DNA from 3 places in the Streptococcus mutans genome. Region 1 is predicted to be linked to each of the others. Evidence: predicted binding sites of a transcription regulator. Region 1 holds the regulator's gene; each other region holds the start of a gene.

Region 1 (4,114 bases):
TGTTGAAGCAGAACTTGCAGCTGGAGAAACACAAGCAGATTCAATTGAAGAAATTGTTGAAGTTGTTGAAGGCGCAAACGAAAATTAATGATTGAAAAAATCCTAAAGGGCAGGGCTAAGCCCTCCCTTTTTATTAAAATTTGGAGGAATTATCATGGCAAATATTACTGCAGCTCTTGTTAAGGAATTGCGTGAAAAAACTGGTGCTGGTGTCATGGACGCCAAAAAAGCCTTGGTTGAAGTTGAAGGCGATATGGAAAAAGCAGTTGAACTTCTTCGCGAAAAAGGTATGGCCAAAGCAGCTAAAAAAGCTGACCGTGTTGCCGCTGAAGGTTTAACAAGTGTTTATGTTGATGGCAATGTTGCCGCTATTGTGGAAGTTAATGCCGAAACCGATTTTGTTGCTAAAAATGCTCAATTTGTTGACTTAGTCAATGAAACAGCTAAAGTTATCGCTGAAGGTAAACCTGCTAACAATGAAGAAGCCCTTGCTTTAAAAACAGCAGCTGGAGATACTTTAGAGGCTGCTTATGTCAATGCAACAGCAACCATTGGAGAAAAAATTTCTTTCCGCCGTTTTGCTCTTGTTGAAAAAGCTGATAAACAAGTTTTCGGTGCCTACCAGCATAATGGTGGTAAGATTGGCGTTGTCACGGTCCTTGAAGGTGAAAATACGGATGAAGCTCTTGCCAAACAACTTGCCATGCATGTTGCTGCAATGAACCCAAGTGTTCTTTCATACAAAGAATTGAGCGAAGAATTTATTCATGATGAATTGGCTCAAATGAACCATAAAATTGAACAAGATAATGAAAGCCGCGCTATGGTTGATAAACCAGCTCTTCCGCTTCTTAAATACGGTTCACAAGGTCAATTAACTGATGAAGTCGTTGCTCAAGCTGAAGAAGATATCAAGGCAGAGCTTAAAGCTGAAGGCAAACCTGAAAAAATTTGGGATAAAATCATTCCTGGTAAAATGGCTCGCTTCTTCTTGGACAATACGAAGGTTGACCAACAATATACTTTGTTATCACAAGTTTACATTATGGATGACAGTAAGACTGTTGAAGCTTATATGGAATCCGTAAATGGGAAAGTGATTAGCTTTGTTCGTTTTGAGGTCGGCGAAGGTATTGAAAAAGCAGCTAACGATTTTGAAAATGAAGTTGCTGCAACCATGGCAGCTGCTCTTAATAAATAAAATAAAAAGCGACTTTTTGAACAGTACTCCAAAGTTAGAATGTTGTCTCTAACATTAGAGTGCTGTTACTGAAAGTCGTTTTTATTGTACTGTTTTAAACTTTTAAAGATTTAAATTCTTTATACTTTGTTGTAAAGTACATGGTAGACTTTTTATCCAAAATATGAATCAGTAAACGACATATTTTTTAAAACTAGATTTCCTTTGGCTTTCCAAAAAAACAAATTTTCGATATAATAAGGTCAGTTATAGTCAAAGTGACTGGGAAGGAGTTGGAAGCATGACGTCAAAAAATACTTCAGACAGTATTGAAGAATATATTAAAAAAATCTTAGCACAGTCGGGCTTCGCGGAAATCAAAAGAAGTGTTCTGGCAGATAATTTTAGTGTTGTTCCCAGTCAGATTAATTATGTCATTAAGACGCGTTTCACAGAGAGCCGTGGTTATGCCGTTGAGAGCAAACGTGGTGGTGGCGGTTATATTAGGATTGCTAAAATCCGTTTTTCAGACCAACACCAGATGCTCAATGATTTAGAAGCGACTATTGGTGAACAAATTAGCGAGCAAGTTTTTACAGATATTATTCAACTTCTCTTTGATGAGAAAATTATTAGCGAGCGTGAAGGGAATATTATTTTGGCGAGTTCAGGAGATGATGTTCTTGGAGAAGAGAGCTCTCGAATTCGTGCCCGTATGCTTCGCAAAATATTACAACGTTTAGATAGAAAAGGATACCATCTATGACCGATTACTCATTAAAAATGCAGGAAGTCTTTCGATTGGCGCAGTTTGAAGCAGCTCGTTTTGAAAGTTCCTATTTAGAAAGCTGGCATGTCCTTCTTGCAATGGTAGAGATTGATTCCTCAGTGGCTGGTTTAAGTTTTGCGGAGTTTGAAGCAGATGTCCGTTTTGAGGATTATCAGGCTGCTGCTATTTTGGCGATTGGTAAAAAGCCTAAGTCCTCGAGTAATGATATTATGCTTTTAGAGCAATCACATGCTTTAAAACGAACCCTAGCAGAGGCCGCTGCTATTAGTCAGGTGACACACGCTAAAGAAGTCGGCACAGAACATGTTCTCTTTGCTATGTTACTGAATCCTAATCTTTTGGCGACTCGCATTTTAGAATTAGTTGGTTTTCACGCCAAAGATGATGGAGAGTCCATCCGTCTTTTGGATCTGCGAAAAGTGATTGAACGTTATGCTGGCTTTTCCAAAGAGGACATTAAGGCCATCTTTGAAATGCGTAAACCTAAAAAGGTCAAAAATAGCAGCAGCTTTTCTGATTTAATGAAGCCACCTAGCGTTACAGGTGAACTAGCTGATTTTACACGGGATTTGACGGAGTTGGCAAGACAAGGTCGTTTAGAACCTGTTATTGGCCGTGAACAAGAAATTTCACGGATGGTTCAAATTTTAAGCCGTAAGACAAAAAATAACCCTGTTTTAGTTGGCGATGCTGGTGTTGGGAAGACGGCCTTGGCTTACGGCCTTGCTCAACGTATTGTGGATAGTGCCGTTCCTTTTGAATTGGCAGATATGAAAGTACTAGAGCTCGATATGATGAGTGTTGTTGCAGGGACTCGTTTTCGTGGCGATTTTGAGGAACGAATGAATCAAATTATTGCAGACATTGAAGCAGATGGTCACATTGTCCTCTTCATTGATGAGCTGCATACCATTATGGGTTCAGGAAGTGGTATTGATAGTACGCTGGATGCTGCTAATATTCTTAAACCAGCTTTAGCGCGCGGCAGTCTTAGAACGATTGGAGCGACTACTCAAGAGGAGTATCAAAAGCATATTGAAAAAGATGCTGCTCTTTCTCGCCGTTTTGCTAAGGTAACTATTGAAGAACCAAGTGAAGAAGAAGCTTATCAGATCTTGCTTGGTTTAAAGAAGAGTTATGAAACTTATCATCATGTTATTATTTCTGATGCAGCCGTAATGGCGGCAGTCAAAGGAGCACATCGTTATTTAAGTGGTAAAAATTTACCTGATTCGGCTATCGATCTTTTAGATGAAGCTAGTGCAACTGTTCAAGGCTTAGTGAAAAAAAAGGCACCAGCTTATTTGACAGATTTAGATCATGCTCTTATCACTAACGATTACCAATTAGCTAAGCGTTTGCTGAAAAAGGAGAAGAAGCCTCTACTTAAAAAACGAGCTGAAGTCAAGGAAGAAGATATCCTAGCTACTCTCAGCAAACTTTCAGGCATCCCTGTCAAAAAATTAACACAGGCTGACAGTAAAAAGTACCTTAATCTCGAAAGGGAATTACATAAGCGTGTAATTGGTCAAGACGATGCGGTGTCCAGTATCAGCCGTGCTATTCGCCGCAATCAATCCGGAATTCGGGTTGGCAAACGTCCCATTGGCTCTTTCATGTTTTTGGGGCCGACAGGTGTTGGTAAAACAGAGCTTGCTAAGGCTTTGGCAGAAGTGCTTTTTGATGATGAGTCAGCTCTTATTCGTTTTGACATGAGCGAATATATGGAAAAATTTGCAGCTTCTCGCCTTAATGGAGCTCCTCCGGGCTATGTGGGGTATGAAGAAGGCGGTGAGTTGACGGAAAAGGTTCGTAACAAACCTTACTCTGTTCTTCTTTTTGATGAGGTGGAAAAAGCTCATCCAGATATTTTCAATATCTTACTTCAAGTACTTGATGATGGTGTTTTGACAGATAGCCGTGGTCGCAAAGTTGATTTTTCAAATACGATTATTATCATGACCTCTAATTTGGGTGCGACTGCGCTTCGTGATGATAAAACCGTTGGTTTTGGAGCTAAAAGCTTTTCCCAGGATTATAAGGCCATGGAAAGTCGTATTTTAGAGGAATTAAAAAAGGTTTACCGACCTGAATTTATTAATCGTATTGATGAAAAAGTTGTCTTTCATAACCTTGGTCAAGAA
Region 2 (4,114 bases), 640 kb from region 1:
ATAATATCTGGGGATACGTTCCCCAGATGTTCATTGTTTCAGACCTATTCTGTCTTTATTTTGCTTCAACAGCAGTAGCTGTGTCTTCTTTACCATCTTTAAGACCAACCATAACAGCAGATTTAACAGGGTTATGTTTCTTATCAATTGTCATTTTACCTGTCACACCTTTAAAGTTTTTCAATTTAGCTAGGTTTGTTGCAATATTCTTAGATGTTTTGGCATCTTTTGCAGCATCAGCAATCATATAAACGGAATCATAAGCAAGAGCGGCAAACATATTTGGCTCTTCACCATACTTAGCCTTATAATCTTTCAGGAATTTTTCAGCCTTATTTGTTAAAGCAACTTTTGTTGAGTAACCAGATACATAATGAACATTATTGGTATTGGCTGCACCAGCACCTTCAACATATTTTTCATCATTAAAACCATCAGGTCCTAAGATAGGCTGGGTAAGCCCCAGATCACGTGCTTGCTTTGTAATCAAACCAGTTTCAGTATAATAACCTGGTATCACAATGGCATCAAAGTCTTTATTTTTAAACTTGGTCAGAGCTGCTTGGAAATCTTGGTCTTTAGCTTGAAAGGTATCTTCAACAGTAATCTTCCCTTTATATGCTTTTTTGAATGCATCAGCAATACCTTGGGCATAATCACTTGACTTATCATAGTAAAGCGCTACTTTTTTAGCTTTCAAATTATCTGTTGCATATTTGGCAATGATCTTTCCTTGGAAGCTATCTTGAAAAGTTGTACGGAAGATGTAATCTTGAACTTTGCCTTTTGAATAGGTCAAATTATCTTGTGTTCCAGAAGGCGTTACGAGTGGTACTGCAGCATCGTTGGCATTGGGAGCAGCAGCCGCTGTAGCACCAGATGTTGCTGGTCCCAAGATAGCATTTACTTTACTTTGGGTAGCAAGATTAGTTGAGATTGTTGATGCTTCACCGTTATCAGATTTATTATCTTTTGAGATAACTTTAATCTTTTTGCCATCAATACCGCCTGCCTTATTAATCTCTTCAACAGCAAGGTTAGCACCGTTTTTTTCAGCTTGTCCATAAGCGGCTACATCTCCTGATAATTCAAGATTGTAACCAATTTTTACAGTATCTCCAATTTTATTACCAGCTGCATCTGATGAACCACCAGATGCTGAGCTGCAAGCTGCAAGAACAGCTGCACTGACAAAAGAAAGAGCTGCTAGAGCTATTTTTTTCTTCATATGTTTTCTCCTTAAATTTATCTTAAATATTAGTCATCAATAAGAATACTGAATTATCTGAATATTGTCAAGCATATTTCCTCATTTTTTATAGGTGCCCTCTTAGCGCATTAAACTGCCTACAAAATTTTGATCAATCGTATCAATATAGGATGGAAGAACCTTTTTGACAAATTTAAGAGCACCAATCTCTTCAATGATTTTATCAGTTTCGTCTTGAGCAATATAGAGTACTGAATAACGCATTCGCCGAGAATGGTAAACGACGTTGCCATACTTATTAAGCTTTCTGGCATCACGATTATAATAAAGATAAACAATAAGACCTAGTCTTTTTTTCTTTTCAAACATTTTCTCTTATCTTTCCTTAATATTATTGCCATATCCTTTTTTGTGAGGTGGTTTATGCGGTGCCAGCGGTAAACCCGTATCTACAAAAACATCAGATGAAACAGATTCTGCTATTTTTTGAGCAATCTTAGCTAGAACTTCCTGTAAATCCACTTCGGCTCTGCGAAGTGCAATAACTTTTTCGTTCAAATCAAGCTGACGTTTTTTTTCAAACATCTTTCGCCTCAATTGCTTTACTTCCGGACGGTATTTAATAAAAGTTTTTTGATCATTGTAATCTTCATTATAATGTTGAAAATTACTAATTTCTTTTTGCAAATTTTTATCAGCTAAAAATGCTTTTTGAGCTGCCTTGTATGTCCTGACCACCTCCAAATTTAAAAAAGCAGCCACAAGATCATCAAGAGTATCTTCAATTGCAAATAATTGACTGTTAATTTTTAACATATTTCTATTATAACAAAAAAATGATTTTCCGCTTTGTTTATTACCTCTTTTCAGAAAATCATAGTTTTTCTACTCAACTCAAAAAGCTAAGTCATTATAACTCAGCTTTTCTACTTATTTTAATTCATTATTTTCCATGATTTCATCGATGAAGCCATACTTTAATGTTTCCTTAGCATCCATCCAATAATCACGTTCAGCATCCTTATGAATTTGTTTTACTGTTTTTCCAGAATTATCCGATAGAATCTTTTCTAATTTTTTGCGTGTTTTAAGCAATTGTTCGGCAGCAATAGCCATATCAGACTGCTGTGTGCCACCGCCTGTACCGCCCATTGGCTGATGGATAAGATATTCTGCATTTGGTAACATAAAACGTTTTCCTTTGGCACCGCTAGAAGCGATGATTGTTCCCATGGAAGCAGCAATACCCATAACAATCGTTTGAACATCAGACTTAATAAAGTTCATCGTATCAACAATAGCAAGACCAGCTGAAACAGAACCACCCGGTGAGTTAATATAAAGATAAATGTCTTTGGTATTATCTTGTGCATCAAGAAACAGTAACTGAGCAATAATGGAATTTGCCATATTGTCTTCAACAGGACCAGTTAACATAATAATACGATCTTTTAATAGACGTGAATAAATATCATAAGAGCGTTCACCACGGCTCGTTTGTTCAATAACTACAGGAATCATACTGTATTTCTCCTTTAATTCAATCTTGGAGTTATTATATCCTATTGGTCAAAAAAGGTCAAATATTTACATTGATTTTTGACAACTTTTTTAAAGTGAGGATCTATCAAGTAACTCTTAACCCCTGAGCTGTTCTTGTGACAATTCCCTTTTAAAATCCTTAAAAGCAAAATTTATCAGACTTAACCTCGTTATCCCATTTTAAGCTCGGGAAATAACAGTCCACTGGACTTAGCCTCGCTATCTCATTTCAGGCTCGGGAAATAACAGTCCACTGGACTTAGCCTCGCTATCTCATTTTCAGGCTCGGGAAATAACAGTCCACTGGACTGTTATTTTGTGCCAAACAAGCGATCGCCTGCATCCCCAAGACCTGGAACAATATAGCCCTTTTCATTTAGTTTTTCATCAAGAGCCGCTGTATAAATATCAATATCGGGATGTGCTTCCTGTAATTTCTTAAGGCCTTCAGGAGCCGAAACAAGACAAACAAATTTGATATTGGCTGCTCCTCTTTTTTTAAGAGAATCAATAGCCAAGACAGCCGAACCTCCAGTTGCTAACATGGGATCAACCACAAAAATCTGACGTTGGTCAATATCTTCAGGTAATTTAACCAGATATTCTACCGGCTCCAATGTTTCTTCATCACGATACATACCAATATGACCAACTTTAGCTGCTGGTACCAAACTCAAGAGTCCGTCAACCATACCAATACCAGCACGCAAAATTGGAACAATGGCCAATTTCTTTCCTGTCAACTGTTTTTGTACAGTCTTAGTAATCGGCGTTTCAATCTCAACCTCTTCTAGCGGCAATTCACGGGAGACTTCATACCCCATAAGCATAGCAATTTCATTGACTAATTCACGAAAATGCTTTGTTGAAGTATCTTTACGACGTAAAATAGAGAGTTTGTGCTGAATGAGCGGATGCGAAATGATTTGAAATTTCCCCATAATGTATCCTTTTTCTATTTTGTATTTTCTGTGACCATTATAGCATAAAAAAGCCGATAAATTCCAATCAAATCTTAAATTTGAGAGGAAGCCATTACCTAATTTGTTCCTCTTTTTAAGAAGTAACAGATAGCACATTAGATATAAAACCTCAACAAGGCAAGAACTATAGCTACCATAATGTACAAATAAGCAGAGATAGCAAAAAATCAAGTCATCAAAAAGATATTTTTGATAAAAGTAACTGTATATAAAAACATTCCAAAAATCGGACAGGATTTGCCAATTTCAAGAATGTTTTAAAAATATTTTTTATTTTCCAAAGACACTGATAATGCGACTTAGTGCTTCTTGAACTGTATTTTTAGGTGTCGCAACATTAAGACGAGCAAAGTACTTGCCTTCCTTACCGAAGTGTGCG
Region 3 (4,114 bases), 350 kb from region 1:
GAATAAGCGGCTTCTAATTGTCCTTTAGGCACTGCTTCAATTCCTGCACGAACAACTTCTGAAATATAGGCCCCACTATTAAGTGACAGGACAATAATCCCTGGCAAAAGACGGGAAAAATCCAAATCTAAAACACCAAATTTAACAATTGGCATATTGGTAAAATGCAAAAGGACAAAAGAAATCATAATTTGCACAACCATAGGAGTACCACGAAAAATCCACACGTAAAAGGAAACCAGCCAATCTAAAACCTTGATACGACTGCGTTTAATCAAAGCCACAAGAACACCAATAATCGTCCCAAAAAAGACAACACAGGCTGAAATCATGATGGTTACAAGAACACCATAATTAAAATAAGCCCAATATTTAGATAAAAATGAAAAATCCATGAGTTACTCCTCTAAAATGATATGACATATTATATTACAATTTGAATAAAAATACAAGTTACCTTTTAACAATTTACAAGAGCAAAATCAGACAAACAACAAGTCCCCTAAAAACTATTATTTAATCAACAACACCAAAAAGAAAGCTCTTGTACTGAACTTTAAAAAGGAGTCCAGAACTCTTTTGTTCCAGACCCCTTTTTTGAATAACTATTAATAAAGTAAATCGTAGATTTCCATTGCAATGAGGTCAATACTATCAAAAGTATAAGTCTCATGCGCAGCAACATCCCGCAAAGTAAAGACAGGACCGTTTTCTGGATCATTATTAAAGGAAACCTCTGCAACAACAGCACCATCACGTTCAAAATGACGTTTCAAATTATTGCTGTCAGTCGTCATTAATTCCAAACGATTAATAATTCTCACCAAGTGTGATTCCATGATATTCTCCTATTCGTTTTTTAACTCTTTTCATTTTAACACAAATAAGCTAAAAAAACAGTAAAATAGTTGATTTTTAGATATTTTTTAAGGAGTGATACATAATTGCTTTAATTGAATGTAAACGATTTTCTGCCTCTTGAAAAATAGTCTGGCTATGCTTTTGAAATACAGCATCTGTCATTTCAAGTTCTTTATAACCGTACCGCTCGTAAATTTCTCGGCCAATTTCAGTATTGAGATCGTGAAAGGCCGGTAAGCAATGCAAAACAAGAGCATTGGGCTTTCTAACCCTATTAAGCAGAGCTTGATTGATCTGATAAGGCAGTAATAAATCGATCCTTTCCTTAAAATCAACCTCTTCTCCCATGGATACCCAGACATCTGTGTAGAGAATATCAGTATCGGCAACAGCTGCAGTGTCATCAGTAATTGTAATTAGCCCTTCTGTCTGATGCTTTTTAGCCAAAGCTACAATTTCTGACTCAGGCTGCAGCTCTTTAGGCGCTATGATTTTAACATTAATCCCCAAAATAGCCGACGTCACAAGTAAAGAATTGGCAACATTATTGCGGCCATCTCCTAGATAAGCTAAGGTCAGATCTTCAAATTTCCCAAAATGTTCTTTTACAGTCATAAAATCAGCAATCATCTGTGTGGGATGCCAAGTATCTGTTAGTCCATTCCAAACAGGCACACCAGAAAATTCCGCTAAGAGCTCAACACTTTCTTGCTTAAACCCACGGTACTCAATACCATCAAACATGGTTCCTAAAACTTTAGCCGTATCAACAAGAGACTCTTTTTTCCCTAATTGAATGTCATCTTTTCCTAAATAAGACACATTCATTCCCAGATCTTGTCCAGCAACAGTAAAAGCACTCCTTGTTCTTGTAGAGGTTTTTTCAAAAATTAAAGCAATATTGAGTCCATCCAAATATCGGTGTGGAATGCGTTCTTTTTTTAATTTTTTAAATTGCATAGCAAGATAAATGAAGTCTTCTATCTCTTTCTTACTGTAATCTATTTCCTTTAAAAATGATTTTGCTTTTGTCATGATTCATCTCCTTGAATTTTTATACTCTATTTTTACATTTTTATTCATATTTGTCAAGAACAGCTTTAACTAAATTAGCTCTAATCCATTCGATATTACAAAATGATAGCCAAATCATATCAATTTTTTAACTTCCAATCTTTTTACTTGATTTATAAGCGAATGATGCTATAATTAACGTATAAAGTTTGACCATTATTGACCATTTCTTTAATGAGCAAATCTTGTATTCTATGACGAAAGGGGTATTCATATTATGCTCTGTCAAAATTGTAAATTAAATGAAGCGACTATTCATCTATATGCTAATGTTAATGGTCAGCAAAAGCAGATTGACCTTTGTCAAAATTGTTATCAAATTATGAAAACAGATCCTGAAAATGGACCTTTAAATCATCTTTCGCAACAAAATTCGTCATCCATCAATCCTTTCTTTGATGATTTCTTTGGCGATTTGAATAATTTTCGTGCCTTTAATAATCAAGATCTGCCAAACACACCGCCAACACAAGCTGGCGGCGGCAATGGTAACGGAGGCAATAATCGCCGTCCCGGCGGACCTCAGCAACAGGCCTCCCAAAAGCCAAATGGGTTGCTTGAAGAGTTTGGTATTAATTTAACAGATATTGCGCGCAAGGGTGAAATTGATCCTGTTATTGGCCGTGATGAAGAAATCACAAGGGTTATCGAAATTCTCAACCGTCGCACAAAGAATAATCCTGTTCTTATTGGAGAACCGGGTGTCGGTAAAACTGCTGTTGTCGAAGGACTGGCGCAAAAAATTGTTGATGGTGATGTTCCACAAAAATTACATGGAAAAAATGTCATTCGTCTGGACGTCGTCAGCCTTGTTCAAGGTACTGGTATTCGAGGCCAATTTGAAGAACGGATGCAAAAGCTAATGGAAGAAATCCGTCAACGTCAAGATGTTATTCTTTTCATTGATGAAATTCATGAAATTGTTGGTGCTGGTTCTGCTGGCGATGGCAATATGGACGCCGGAAATATTTTAAAACCCGCTTTGGCACGCGGTGAGCTTCAACTTGTTGGTGCTACAACACTCAATGAATATCGGATTATTGAAAAAGATGCCGCTTTGGAACGTCGAATGCAACCCGTAAAAGTTGATGAACCTAGTGTTGCAGAAACCATAACGATTCTTAAAGGTATTCAGCCCAAATATGAAGATTACCATCATGTAAAGTATACAGATGAAGCGATTGAAGCTGCTGCAAATCTTTCAAATCGTTACATTCAGGATCGTTTTTTACCTGATAAGGCTATTGATCTTCTAGATGAAGCTGGCTCTAAAATGAATTTAACACTTAACTTTGTAGATCCTAAAGAAATTGATCACCGCTTGATTGAAGCCGAAAATCTAAAAGCTCAAGCAACCCGTGATGAAGATTATGAAAAAGCAGCTTACTTCCGTGATCAAATTGCCAAATACAAGGAAATGCAATCCGCTAAACTTGATAAGGAGAATACTCCTGTTATTACAGAAAAAAATATTGAAGTAATTGTCGAGCAAAAGACCAATATTCCTGTTGGTGAATTAAAAGAAAAGGAACAATCACAATTAATTCATCTCGCTGACGATCTTAAAACGCGTGTTATTGGACAGGATGCTGCTGTTGATAAAATTGCTAAAGCTATTCGCCGCAATCGTGTTGGACTAGGCACTCCAAATCGGCCAATTGGTTCTTTCCTTTTTGTCGGCCCTACTGGTGTTGGTAAAACGGAACTCTCTAAACAATTAGCTATTGAGCTTTTTGGTTCTGAAGATAGTATGATTCGTTTCGATATGAGTGAATACATGGAAAAACATGCTGTGGCTAAACTTGTTGGTGCACCTCCGGGATATGTCGGTTATGAAGAAGCTGGTCAGTTAACCGAAAAAGTTCGTCGCAATCCTTATTCATTGATCTTACTCGATGAAGTTGAAAAAGCTCATCCAGATGTCATGCATATGTTCTTACAAGTGCTTGATGATGGCCGTCTAACGGATGGACAAGGACGCACTGTCAGCTTTAAGGATACTATTATTATCATGACCTCAAATGCTGGTACAGGGAAATCTGAAGCTAATGTTGGTTTTGGTGCCAGTCGAGAAGGCCGTACTAATTCTGTTCTAGGCGAATTGGGTAACTTCTTTAGCCCTGAATTTATGAACCGTTTTGATGGTATCATCGAATTTCAGGCTTTAAGCAAGGATAAT

What was found. The regulator CtsR, encoded in region 1, represses protease genes until heat stress. The targets are predictions, from matches to a motif close to TTGGTCAAAAAAGGTCAAANA.
Region 2: a site for CtsR is predicted at 2,776-2,796, ahead of clpP (ATP-dependent Clp protease proteolytic subunit ClpP). Genes of this name have one in related genera too.
Region 3: a site for CtsR is predicted at 2,082-2,102, ahead of FNL60_RS07695 (ATP-dependent Clp protease ATP-binding subunit). Genes of this name have one in related genera too.

Annotation. Positions count from the first base shown of each region.
Region 1 is NZ_AP019720.1:1,867,898-1,872,011, reverse strand. Features, by position in the region: gene rpsB (30S ribosomal protein S2) at 1-88, shown strand, start outside; gene tsf (translation elongation factor Ts) at 155-1,201, shown strand; gene ctsR (transcriptional regulator CtsR) at 1,482-1,946, shown strand; gene FNL60_RS09590 (ATP-dependent Clp protease ATP-binding subunit) at 1,943-4,114, shown strand, end outside.
Region 2 is NZ_AP019720.1:485,352-489,465, reverse strand. Features, by position in the region: gene FNL60_RS02670 (ABC transporter substrate-binding protein) at 56-1,228, opposite strand; gene FNL60_RS02665 (YlbG family protein) at 1,331-1,579, opposite strand; gene FNL60_RS02660 (YlbF/YmcA family competence regulator) at 1,586-2,026, opposite strand; gene clpP (ATP-dependent Clp protease proteolytic subunit ClpP) at 2,141-2,755, opposite strand; gene upp (uracil phosphoribosyltransferase) at 3,064-3,693, opposite strand; gene FNL60_RS02645 (MalY/PatB family protein) at 4,006-4,114, opposite strand, start outside.
Region 3 is NZ_AP019720.1:1,517,470-1,521,583, forward strand. Features, by position in the region: gene FNL60_RS07680 (amino acid ABC transporter permease) at 1-395, opposite strand, end outside; gene FNL60_RS07685 (YkuJ family protein) at 609-839, opposite strand; gene argF (ornithine carbamoyltransferase) at 916-1,896, opposite strand; gene FNL60_RS07695 (ATP-dependent Clp protease ATP-binding subunit) at 2,153-4,114, shown strand, end outside.